Regions from separate parts of the Limnohabitans sp. INBF002 genome, predicted to be linked through region 2. Evidence: predicted binding sites of a transcription regulator. Region 2 holds the regulator's gene; each other region holds the start of a gene.
The links. Region 2 encodes sigma-54, which starts transcription at its own class of promoters, with help from an activator protein. Its sites were predicted from a motif close to TGGCANGNAANCTGCTTT; they were not measured.
Positions count from the first base shown of each region.

Region 1: QMG15_RS00220 (TorF family putative porin) is a predicted target of sigma-54. The motif match lies at 2,342-2,359, and genes of this name have one in related genera.
Region 3: QMG15_RS00440 (urease subunit gamma) is a predicted target of sigma-54. The motif match lies at 1,566-1,583, and genes of this name have one in related genera.

Region 1 is NZ_AP027055.1:52,875-56,865, forward strand. It holds gene QMG15_RS00210 (putative DNA-binding domain-containing protein) at 1-609, shown strand, start outside; gene QMG15_RS00215 (YifB family Mg chelatase-like AAA ATPase) at 616-2,187, opposite strand; gene QMG15_RS00220 (TorF family putative porin) at 2,398-3,168, shown strand; gene QMG15_RS00225 (P-II family nitrogen regulator) at 3,200-3,538, shown strand; gene amt (ammonium transporter) at 3,554-3,991, shown strand, end outside.
Region 2 is NZ_AP027055.1:2,408,285-2,412,275, reverse strand. It holds gene lptA (lipopolysaccharide transport periplasmic protein LptA) at 1-359, shown strand, start outside; gene lptB (LPS export ABC transporter ATP-binding protein) at 356-1,138, shown strand; gene QMG15_RS12055 (RNA polymerase factor sigma-54) at 1,242-2,813, shown strand; gene QMG15_RS12050 (THUMP domain-containing protein) at 2,862-3,991, shown strand, end outside.
Region 3 is NZ_AP027055.1:95,338-99,328, reverse strand. It holds gene ureC (urease subunit alpha) at 1-689, opposite strand, end outside; gene QMG15_RS00450 (urease subunit beta) at 689-1,024, opposite strand; gene QMG15_RS00445 (hypothetical protein) at 1,037-1,216, opposite strand; gene QMG15_RS00440 (urease subunit gamma) at 1,251-1,553, opposite strand; gene urtA (urea ABC transporter substrate-binding protein) at 1,863-3,134, shown strand; gene urtB (urea ABC transporter permease subunit UrtB) at 3,198-3,991, shown strand, end outside.

The sequences.
Region 1 (3,991 bases), 240 kb from region 2:
TTGTGCGAGGTGCTTGACCCAGCGTTTCCGGTGACGCGCGCTTTGTTGGGTGAGCGGGTGTGGGCACACGCCGTGCGCGCATTCCTCAAAAATGCCCCCAGCCATGCGCCTTGGCCCAACGCCGTGCAACGTGCCTTTGTGGACCATGTGTGTGAAAGCCCAGAGATGCAAAGCCTGCAAGCTTGGCTGCACGACCTGGCCCACTTTGATTGGTTGCAAAGTGCCGTGATGGCGGCGCCCGTTGATTGGCCTGCGTTTGACGCACAGGGCGATGTGATGCAGCACCCCGTGGTGCTCAACCCCACCCATGTCGAGGCTGCGTACGCCTGGCCTGTGCGTGGCATAGACACCAAACACAAACCCGAGGGCATGGAAAGCACCCATGTGTCGATGTTGCGCGATACGAATGAGGCCTTGCATGTGTTGTCGAGCAGCGTGTTTCGTGGGCAGCTGTTGGACCTTCTGCGCGAAGGACAAACGGGCGAACAAGCGCTGAGGGTGTTGGCCCAATGGCTGTCGCACCCCGAGCCCGCCGTTTTTGTGCGTGAAGGGGCGCACGTCATGGCGCAGTTGCAACGCGAGGGCGTGGTGCTGGGCACCCGCGTGTGATGCCTGTCAGTGGTTGACCAACACGCGCCGGTATTGCAGTGCTTCGGCCACATGCGCCACTTGCACGGATGTGCTGTCGGCCAAGTCGGCAATCGTGCGCGCCACGCGCAGTGCACGGTGTGTGCTGCGGCTAGACCAGCCAAGCTTGCTGGCAGCGTTTTGTAAAAACGTGGCCGCTGCTGCATCGAGGTGCATGTGCGTTTCCAAGGCTTGGCCTTGCAAACCGTGGTTGGGGGCGCCTTGTCGCACCAGTGCTTTGGCGTGCGCGACCAAACAACGCGCACGAACGGTGGCTGTGGATTCACCCGTCCCGCTTTGCATCAACACCTCGGTGGCCAACGTGGGCACTTCCACCTGCAAGTCGATGCGGTCTAGCAATGGGCCGCTGAGCTTGCCTTGGTAACGCGCCACTTGGTCGGGCGTGCATCGGCAAGCCTTGAGGGGCGAGCCCAAGTAGCCGCAAGGGCAGGGGTTCATGGCCGAGATGAGTTGAAAACGCGCCGGAAATTTGGCCTGTGTGGCCGCGCGTGAAATGGTGATGTGGCCGTTCTCCAGCGGTTCACGCAACGCTTCGAGTGCGCTGCGTTTGACTTCGGCCAACTCATCCAGAAACAACACGCCGTTGTGTGCCAAAGAAATTTCCCCCGGTCTAGGCGGTGTGCCGCCACCCACCAAGGCCACCGAGGTGGCCGTGTGGTGCGGGCTGCGCGTAGGGCGCTGCATCCACTGGTTCAACTCAAAACGACCGGCTAGGCTGGCAATCGCAGCGCTTTCCAAGGCCTCGTCCAACGTCATGTCGGGCAGCAAGGCCGCAAAGCGTTGCGCCAGCATGGACTTGCCTGTGCCGGGCGGTCCTACTAATAGAAGAGAGTGCCCACCCGCTGCTGCAATCTCTAGGGCGCGTCGCGGGCCTGCTTGGCCCTTCACGTCGGCAAGGTCCGGGTGGTGAGCGGCGGCGGGTGCGCTGAAGGTGGGCGTCTCAATGCGCGACCATCCTTCGGTCGTGTGTACCGGGTGCGTCGTGGCCTCTTCGCGTTGCGCGACCAAGCCTTTCACCTCGGGTTTGGCAAAGTGCGCCACCACATCGCTCAAATGTTGGGCGCGGTACACCTCGGCGGTGGGCACGAGTGCGGCCTCTTCTGCGCTGCCGGGCGGCAACACCAACCGCGTGCGCACCCCCGCACTGCGCAGGGCCAGCCCCATGGCGAGTGCGCCGCGCACGGGACGCAGCTCGCCCGACAAAGACAACTCGCCCGCAAACTCATGCAAAGCCAATGCGGCCTCGTCGAGCTGACCATTCGCCGCCAAGATGCCCAAAGCAATCGGCAAGTCAAAACGGCCAGAGTCTTTGGGCAAGTCGGCGGGCGCGAGGTTCACCGTGATGCGTTTGTTCGTTGGGAAATCCAAGCCTGCGTTTTGAATGGCGCAGCGCACGCGTTCGCGCGCTTCTTTAACTTCGGTATCCGCCAGTCCCACCAAGGTGAAGCTGGGCAGGCCATTGGCCAAATGCACCTCAACGGTCACGGCCGGTGCTTGCAAACCCAAGAGTGCGCGGCTGTGAATTAACGCGAGCGTCATAAATCTTCTCTTTTTGAGTTTTCATCCCCATAGCGGGGCATGTAAGACAAAGTGATGCACCAACTGTGTGCATCAAAATGGATGAGTAGCCAGACTACTGCATCACTTTGGGTCTTAGTTCTAGTGAAGAGCGCACTTTTGTGGATTTCAACGCTGGCACGGACCCTGCTAAGTAGGTGTATCCCTCTTAATTTTTCAATGGAGAAAACTATGAACCTCAAGTCCAAAATCGTGTTGGCCATCTTGGCCACCTCTTCTGCTGCATTCGCGCAAACTGCGCCTGTTGCACCCGAAGTCACTTACAACGTGGGCGTGGTGAGCCAATACCGTTACCGCGGTATCGCACAAACCAAAGGCGACGCAGCTTTGCAAGGTGGCGTGGACTATGCCAATGCCAATGGCTTCTATTTGGGCGCTTGGGGTTCGACCATCAAGTGGATCAAGGAAGCGGGCACGCACAACAGTGTTGATACCAAAGGCCCTGTTGAGCTCGACTTGTACGGCGGCTATAAATTTGAAGCTGCTGGCATTGCGTATGACGTGGGCTACCTTCGTTACCAATACGTGAACAACACTTACAACAAAATTGGTGCCGATTATTCCAATCCAAATACTGATGAAATTTATGGCGCCGCCACTTATGGTGTGTTGACTGCCAAGTACTCATACACATTGTCTGATTTGTTCGGTCAGCATGCCAACGGTGGCTCTAAGCACAGCAGCTATTTTGATTTGACCGCCAACTTCGACTTGGGCAATGGTTACACCTTCGCCCCACATGCTGGTCGTCAAACCGTGGCTAACAACGCTGGTTACAGCTACACCGATTACTCATTGACTTTGAGCAAAGACTTGGGTGACGGTTTGTCTGCCAGCGTTGCTTCGATCGCAACAACAGCCAAATACAACGACAACCTGACCTCAAATGGTTACAACACGTCGAAAAACGCCTTGGTCGTCGGCGTCAAGTACAGCTTCTAACCCAAGCTAACTGTCTTCTCTAGGAGCAACCATGAAACTCATCACCGCCATCATCAAACCTTTCAAGTTGGACGAGGTCCGCGAGGCCCTTTCCCAAATTGGGGTGCAAGGTATCACTGTTACTGAGGTCAAGGGCTTCGGCCGTCAGAAAGGCCATACCGAGTTGTATCGCGGTGCTGAGTACGTGGTTGACTTCTTGCCAAAGGTCAAGATTGAAGCCGCCGTTGACGCTGAACACGTTGACCGCGCCATCGAAGCCATCGAAGGTTCTGCCCGTACCGGAAAAATCGGCGACGGCAAGATTTTTGTTTACGACCTCGAACAAGTTGTCCGCATCCGTACCGGCGAAACCGGCGTGGAAGCGCTTTAAGAAAGAAGACGCATCATGAAAAAATTTCTAGCCTCTCTGGCCCTCGGGTTTGGTCTGCTGCTTGGCGGCACCGCCGCGATGGCACAAACTGCCCCTGCTGCTGACGTCAAAGTCACAGCTCCTGCTGCAGCGCCCGCTGCTGCCGCAACGGCTGCCACTGCAGCCCCCGCACCTGTGCCTAACAAAGGCGACACCGCTTGGATGACTGTGTCCACGCTGTTGGTGATCTTGATGACCATCCCAGGCTTGGCCTTGTTCTACGGCGGTTTGGTCCGCAGCAAGAACATGCTGTCAGTGCTGATGCAAGTGTTTGTCGTGAGCTCACTCATTTATGTGTTGTGGGTCGTCTACGGCTACACCTTGGCATTCTCTGGCGGTTCACCGTTCTTCGGCGGCTTTGACAAGTTGTTCTTGGCCACCATCACGCCTGACTCCGTTGCTGCCACGTTCAGC
Region 2 (3,991 bases):
GCATTGAGATGCGCGAAGACGCCGATGGTTATCAATTTGGCGTCATCCTTCCTGAGCCGAACAAGCGTGCTTTCTTTCGCCAAAAGCGAGAAGGCAATGACGAGTTCATGGAAGGCGAGGCTTTGCGCATCGAATTTGATGGCAAAGCAGACCGCGTCAAACTCATCGACAACGCCGAAGTGCGCCGCTACCGCGGTGCTGTGTTGAATGACACGATGACCGGCAAACTCATCATTTATGAAAACCTGACCGATGTCTTCAGCATCGATGGCCAACGCACCAAAGCAGGCGGCAAGGCCAGCGGTGGTCGGGTGCGTGCCGTGTTGGCGCCACGCAGCAAAACATTGGATAAACCGTGATCGAAACGCTTTCACCCACACACACCGCTGAGACCACAGAGAGTCGTTTGGAAGCCCGCCACTTGGAAAAATCCTATGGCAGCCGCAAGGTCGTGCACGACGTGTCGATTTCTGTGAAAAAAGGTGAGGTCGTGGGCTTGCTCGGCCCCAACGGCGCGGGTAAAACTACCTCGTTCTACATGATCGTGGGCTTGGTGCGCGCCGACGGTGGCAGCATCACCATCGATGGTCAGCCGGTGGCACATTTGCCCATTCACCGCCGCTCGCGTTTGGGTTTGAGTTATTTGCCACAAGAAGCCTCCATCTTTCGCAAACTGAATGTGGAAGACAACGTGCGCGCCGTGTTGGAGCTGCAACGCGGTGAAGACGGCAAGCCACTCAAGCACGAGGAAATTGAAACCCGCTTGACCTCGCTGCTGCAAGAGTTGCGCGTGGACCATTTGCGTGCATCGCCTTCTGTGGCGCTCTCCGGCGGTGAGCGCCGTCGCGTAGAGATCGCGCGCGCCTTGGCCACCAACCCGCGCTTCATTTTGTTGGATGAGCCGTTCGCTGGCATCGACCCGATTGCGGTGATTGAGATTCAGCGCATCATTGGCTTCTTGAAAGCGCGTGGCATGGGCGTGCTCATCACCGACCACAACGTGCGCGAAACGCTGGGCATTTGCGACCACGCGTGCATCATCAGTGATGGCCGTGTGCTGGCGCAGGGCACGCCGCGCGAAATCATCGAGAACGCCGACGTGCGTCGCGTGTACCTCGGCGAACATTTCCGAATGTAGGCATGCAGACCCCCACGCTCATCACTTCGTGTTTCGCTGCCCCCCGAGGGGGCCTTCGCGCCTTGGGGCGGCCCTTTGTCGCTCATCGTTTCGGAGCGAAACGATGAAGCAAGGCTTATCACTCCGCGTCTCCCAACATCTGGCGCTCACGCCGCAGTTACAGCAGTCGATCCGACTGTTGCAGTTGTCCACCTTGGAGTTGAGCCAAGAGATTGAGCAAATGCTCGACGAGAACCCGTTTCTCGACAAAGAGTTTGAAGAAGCGCCGCGCGAAGAGTTTGGCCTCGACAAAGCCGATGCCCCTACCCGTGACGAAGAAGTCGAGCCTGTCCGCGAAGTGCCATCGCTCGATGGCGGCATGTCTGAAATCAGCGTGGACAACACGGCCAGTGACACCGAACCCAGCGTGGATGGCGTGGCCGAAAGCTGGGATGGTGATGGCAGCGTGGAGTTCTCAGCCGACGATTCTGAGTGGGGCGGCGACGCACCCGCCAGCAATAACAACAACACCGCCGACAGCGACACCGCAGACGCCACCGAGCTGGCGCGCATGCAAGAGTCGCTCACCTCGCATTTGCACCGTCAAGCTTTGGCTTTGCGCTTGAGCCCTACTGACCAAGCGGCCTTGCGCTACTTGATTGAAAACCTCAACGACGACGGCTACCTCGAAGACACGCTGCGCAGCTTGGCCGAAGGTTTGGGTGGTGACGATGAAGAGGAAATTGAAGAACTCGAACACCGCTTCCAAGTGGCCTTGTCGCTGCTGCAAAGCCTAGAACCTGTGGGTGTGGGCGCGCGTGATTTGGCCGAGTGTTTGACGCTGCAACTCAAAGCCTTGACGCCCAAAGGCGAAGAAGCTTTGCAGATTCGCGACACCGCCATTCTCATGTGCAAGCAGCCCATGGAGATGTTGGCCAAGCGCGATTTCAAACGCTTGGCGGTCATCGTGGGTGACAGCGAAGCCAATGTCAAAGTGGCCATTGCCCTGATTGGCCGTCTAGAGCCCAAGCCCGGCCGTCGTTTTGCCGATGTGGAGCGCCATGTGGTGGTGCCTGATGTGTTGGTGACGCGCGTGGGCAAGTCGACCATGACGCCAAAATTCAAAGTGGCATTGAACCCCGATGTGATGCCTCGCTTACGTGTGCACGACATCTACGCCAATGCCCTCAGAGGCGGCAAGGGCGAAGCGCATGCGGGCTTGCAACAGCGTTTGCAAGAAGCGCGTTGGTTCATCAAGAACATCCAACAACGCTTTGACACCATCTTGCGTGTGAGCAATGCGATTGCTGAGCGCCAGAAAAACTTCTTCATCCACGGCGAACTCGCCATGCGCCCGATGGTGCTGCGCGAGATTGCCGAGGAGCTGGGGCTGCACGAATCCACCATCAGCCGCGTGACGACCAACAAATACATGAGCACCCCTTTTGGGACGTTTGAGCTCAAGTATTTCTTCGGTTCAGGGTTGGAGACGGACAGCGGCAACAACGCCTCCAGCACGGCGGTGCGCGCGCTCATCAAGCAATTTGTGGCGAGCGAAAACCCCAAAAAGCCGCTGTCGGATAATCAGCTCTCCGAAATGCTCAAAGAGCAAGGCATTGAGTGCGCCCGCCGCACCGTGGCCAAATACCGTGAGGCGCTGCGCATTGCGCCCACGACATTGCGCAAGGCCCTCTGATAACTTGCGGGACAGGCCCAATTTGCGCTGTCCTCAACTGGTGAAACTATGAATCAATTACATCTCTTCTTGCCCTGTGCGGCAGGCGTCGAATCCTATTTGGCCGAGGAAGTGCGCCGCATCACCGGCGTGGGCGACGACGACTTGCGCGCTTTCCGTGCTGGCGTGATGGTGCGCGCCTCGTGGCGCGATGTGTTGTTGCTCAACCTGCACAGCCGCTTGGCGCAGCGCGTGTTGGTGGAGTTGTCGCACACCCAATATCGCCAAGAGGAAGACCTGTACCGCGCGGCCTGCGAGGTGGCGTGGGAGCTGTGGTTCTCGCCCAAAGAGTCTTTCAAAATCGAAATCACCGCGCAGCACAGCCCGCTCAAGAGCTTGAACTTTGCGGCGCTCAAAATCAAAGACGCAGTGGCCGACCGCTTCCGTCACAAGTTTGGCGTGCGCCCCGATGTCAACACGCAATGGCCCGATGCCCGCATCTACGCCCACCTGACCACCGAAAATTGCACGCTGTATATCGACACCTCGGGCGAGCCCTTGTTCAAGCGCGGCTGGCGCGCTGACAAAGGCGATGCGCCTTTGAAAGAAACACTCGCTGCCGCCATGCTGGCCGCTAGCGGTTGGAGCCAAGGCGACGGCACAGCGGCCAACCCCGAAGGCCTCGTGGCCCAAGGCGTGCCGCTGTATGACCCGTGTTGCGGCAGCGGCACCATCGCGGTGGAAGCGGCGCAAATCGCCTGCAACATTGCACCGGGTTCGATGCGCAAATTTGGCTTCCAAAAACTCATTCCTTACCAAGAGCATGTCTGGCACGGCTTGCTCGACAACGCGCGCGCGCAAGAGTGCGAGCCGCGTGCGCCGATTTACGGCAGTGACGTGGCCTTTCGTATGGTCGACTTCGCGCAACGCAACGCCGAGCGCGCAGGCGTGGCCCACGCCGTGCAGCTGCGCGGTGGCGATGCCTTGCAGCGTATGCCCCCCAGCGATGTGCCGGGCGTGATGCTGGTCAACCCACCGTATGGCGAACGTATCGAAGCCGCAGGCATTGCGGGCGCGGCGCGCCGTGCGCGCTACTCGCCGCCCACCGACTATGTGTCGCCCTACGAAGACGTCAACCAAAACGGCGATGCAGGTTTTGATGACGAATCGTTTGACCATGGCATGGTGCGCGACGACGT
Region 3 (3,991 bases), 280 kb from region 2:
TTCAAACCAATCGCGCCTGCGTTGATTTGCTCGTGCAACGAATCGGGCAGCGCGGCATTGCCTTTGCCCAAGAAGCCAAGGTTCATGGGGAAGGCGTCTGCCGCTTGCAACATACGTTCGATGTTCCAAGCGCCCGGTGTGCAGGTGGTGGCAAAGGTGCCTGTTGCTGGGCCGGTGCCGCCGCCGAGCATGGTGGTCACGCCACTGGTCAAGGCTTCTTCAATTTGTTGGGGCGCGATGAAGTGGATGTGCGTGTCCACGCCGCCTGCCGTGACGATGTTGCCTTCGCAGCTGATCACCTCCGTGCCTGGGCCAATGACGATGTCCACGCCCGGTTGCGTGTCGGGGTTGCCCGCTTTGCCAATGGCCACGATGCGGCCACCTTTCAAACCGATGTCGGCTTTCACGATGCCCCAGTGGTCGATGATGAGCGCGTTGGTCATCACGGTGTCCACGGCGCCACCCGCTTGCGGGCCCGTACCTGCACCATCGCGTGTGCGCTGCGATTGCGCCATGCCGTCGCGGATGGTTTTGCCGCCGCCGAACTTCACTTCTTCGCCATAGCCGCCTGCTTGCAGCGTGAAGTCTTTTTCAACTTCAATGACCAAGTTGGTGTCTGCCAAGCGCAGGCGGTCGCCCACGGTGGGGCCAAACATTTCGGCGTAAGCGCGTTTGCCAATGGTTGCCATCACTTGTGTCCTTTATCGGCGGCGCTTTGATCCACCGCGCCATTCACCAAACCGCGAAAGCCAAACACTTGGCGCTCGCCACTCAGGTCGACCAGCTCGACCGTGCGCTGTTGGCCCGGCTCAAAGCGCACCGCCGTGCCGGATGCGATGTTCAAACGCATGCCGTGTGCAGCAACGCGGTCAAAGCGCAAGCCCGCATTGGTTTCGGCAAAGTGGTAGTGCGAGCCCACTTGGATGGGGCGGTCGCTGGCGTTTTGCACGACCAGCGTGTGCGTGCGTCGGTCAGGGTTGAGGACGTGTTCGCCCTCATCGATCAAGAGTTCACCGGGTGTCATCAGCGCCTCGCTTTATTTGCCACGGCCTGTGAACCACCACACGACGGCAGCGGCCACAGCGATCGACACAAAACCCCACACATCAGTGGCGTGGTAGTGCGAGGCGCCTTCGATGCCGTGGCCTTCGTGCGCAACAGCGAGCGAGGGCAACAACAAAGGCAGACGGCGAATGTAAGAAGCAAGACGTGACATGGCGGTGTTTCCCAAAACGTGGGTCAAAAGAATTTCAAAGAATGGGTTGGTGAACGGTCACGAGCTTGGTGCCGTCGGGGAAGGTGGCTTCGACTTGGATGTCGGGAATCATCTCGGCCACGCCCTCCATCACATCGGCGCGGGTGAGCACGTTGCGTCCTGCGCTCATGAGTTGCGCCACGGTTTTGCCATCACGGGCGCCTTCCATGACGGCTGCGCTGATGAGGGCCACGGCTTCGGGGTAGTTGAGCTTCAAGCCACGGGCTTGTCGGCGCTCGGCCAACAAGGCGGCAGTGAAGATCAAGAGCTTGTCTTTTTCGCGAGGAGTGAGTTCCATAGTGGTTTGGTCTATGCAACTTGCGTGCCCTCTTTTGCAGTGCATCGCATGCGCCAAGTGCATGCTTTGGTGCATAAAACCTGTCTTGGTGCACGCACAACCACACCTCAAGCCGCGCCACCTTGGTGCATGGCGCCTGAATTGAACTGTCTTGGTGCATCCGCGCCGCGCTTGAGATGCACCTTATAGCAACGCTACTTTTTGCCTAGGAGAAATGCGCGTTGGCACAGGGTTTGCGATAGCTGTTACGAAGCGCACCGTTACCACGAGCGCCGAACCAACCCTTAATTTTTGGAGTGAACCCCCATGATGAATCGTCGAGGAAATCTGAAGGCTTTGGCCGCGGCTGCGGCTCTGTCCGTTGGCTCATTTGTGATCGCACCACAAGCGCTGGCGGCAGACACCATCAAGGTTGGCGTGCTGCACAGCCTGTCAGGCACCATGGCGATTTCTGAAACTGTGTTGAAAGACACCGTGCTGATGGCCATCGACGAAATCAACGCCAAGGGCGGCGTGTTGGGCAAAAAGCTCGAACCCGTGGTGGTCGACCCCGCTTCGAACTGGCCTTTGTTTGCTGAGAAAACCAAGCAGTTGCTCGGCCAAGACAAGGTTTCGGTCATCTTCGGTTGCTGGACTTCGGTGTCTCGTAAATCGGTGTTGCCTGTTGTGGAAGAAATGAACGGCTTGCTGTTCTACCCCGTGCAATACGAAGGTGAAGAGCTCAGCAAAAACGTGTTCTACACAGGCGCAGCGCCTAACCAACAAGCCATCCCCGCGGTGGACTATTTGATGAGCAAAGACGGCGGCGGCGCCAAGCGTTGGGTCTTGTTGGGCACCGACTATGTATACCCACGCACCACCAACAAAATTTTGCGCGCCTACCTCAAGAGCAAGGGCGTGGCCGACAAAGACATCGACGAGAAGTACACCCCGTTTGGTCACAGCGATTACCAAACCATCGTGGCTGACATCAAGAAGTTTTCTGCGGGCGGCAAAACTGCCGTGGTGTCCACCATCAACGGTGACTCCAACGTGCCGTTTTACAAAGAACTCGGCAACGCTGGCTTGAAAGCCAAAGACGTGCCCGTCGTCGCCTTCTCAGTCGGTGAAGAAGAGTTGCGCGGCGTGGACACCAAGCCTTTGGTCGGTCACTTGGCGGCATGGAACTACTTCATGTCCATCAAGAGCCCCACCAACGATGAGTTCATCAAGAAATGGTCTGCCTACGCCAAAGCCAAAGGCATCGCTGGCCACAAAGACAAGCCTTTGACCAACGACCCGATGGAAGCCACTTACATCGGCATCAACATGTGGAAGCAAGCGGTTGAAAAAGCCAAGTCCACCGATGTGGACAAAGTCATCGCCGCCATGGCCGGTCAAACCTTCAAAGCGCCCAGCGGCATCGTGAGCAAGATGGATGAAAAGAACCACCACTTGCACAAGTCGGTGTTCATCGGCGAGATCAAGGCTGACGGCCAATTCAACGTGGTTTGGAAAACACCAGGCCCCGTCAAAGCCAAGCCATGGAGCCCCTTCATCGAAGGCAATGCTTCAAAGCCTGATGAGCCTGTGAAGAAGTAACCCTTTCTCCGAGGGATGAACTTGGGGGAGGGCACGGCCCTCCCCTTTTTTATGGGAATCTGGATGACCTGTTTTTCTTTACCTGCGTGGGCACGTCAGCTCGCGCTGCGCGGTGTTTGCACACTGGCACTCGGCGTGTTGAGCCATGCCTCTGCATTGGCGTTGACCACGGAACAAACACGCGCACTCACGCTGGGTGACACCGATGCGCGCGTGACCGCACTGCAAAAAGCACTCGCCTCACCCGACGCACCAACCGCCGCCTTTTTGCAAGCCATGGCCGATGACGCGGTGAAAGTGAATGGCACCCAAGTGCTGGTGGTGCGCGACGGCAAAGCGTTTGACCCCGTGAGCGGTGAAGCCACCGCCCTGCCCGACACCGCAGAAGACGTGATCAACAACAACCGCATGCGCGGCGAAATTGACGCCGCCTTGTCTGCCCTGCAATTGCTCAGCCCCGATGCCGCCTTGCGTGTGCAAGCTGCCAAGTCGGTGCTGAAAGAACCCGACCCGACCAAACTTGCCATGCTGGAAAAAGCCTTGGCCAGCGAAAGCAACGAGGGCGTGAAAAAACAAATGCTGTTGGCCCGCGCGGCGATTTTGCTCAACAGCAACAACGCCGACGAACGCTTTGCCTCGGCCAAAACTTTGGCTGACAGCCAAACGCCGGACACCCAACTTTTGCTCAACCAACGTCTGAGCCAAGAGGAAGACAAAAAGGTGCGCGCTCAGTTGCAAACCTCGTTGCTCACCATCCAAGCGGCGTTGAGCTGGGGTGAAAAACTCGGCGCCTTGTTCACCGGCATCAGCTTGGGCTCTATCTTGTTGTTGGTGGCCTTAGGGCTAGCCATCACCTA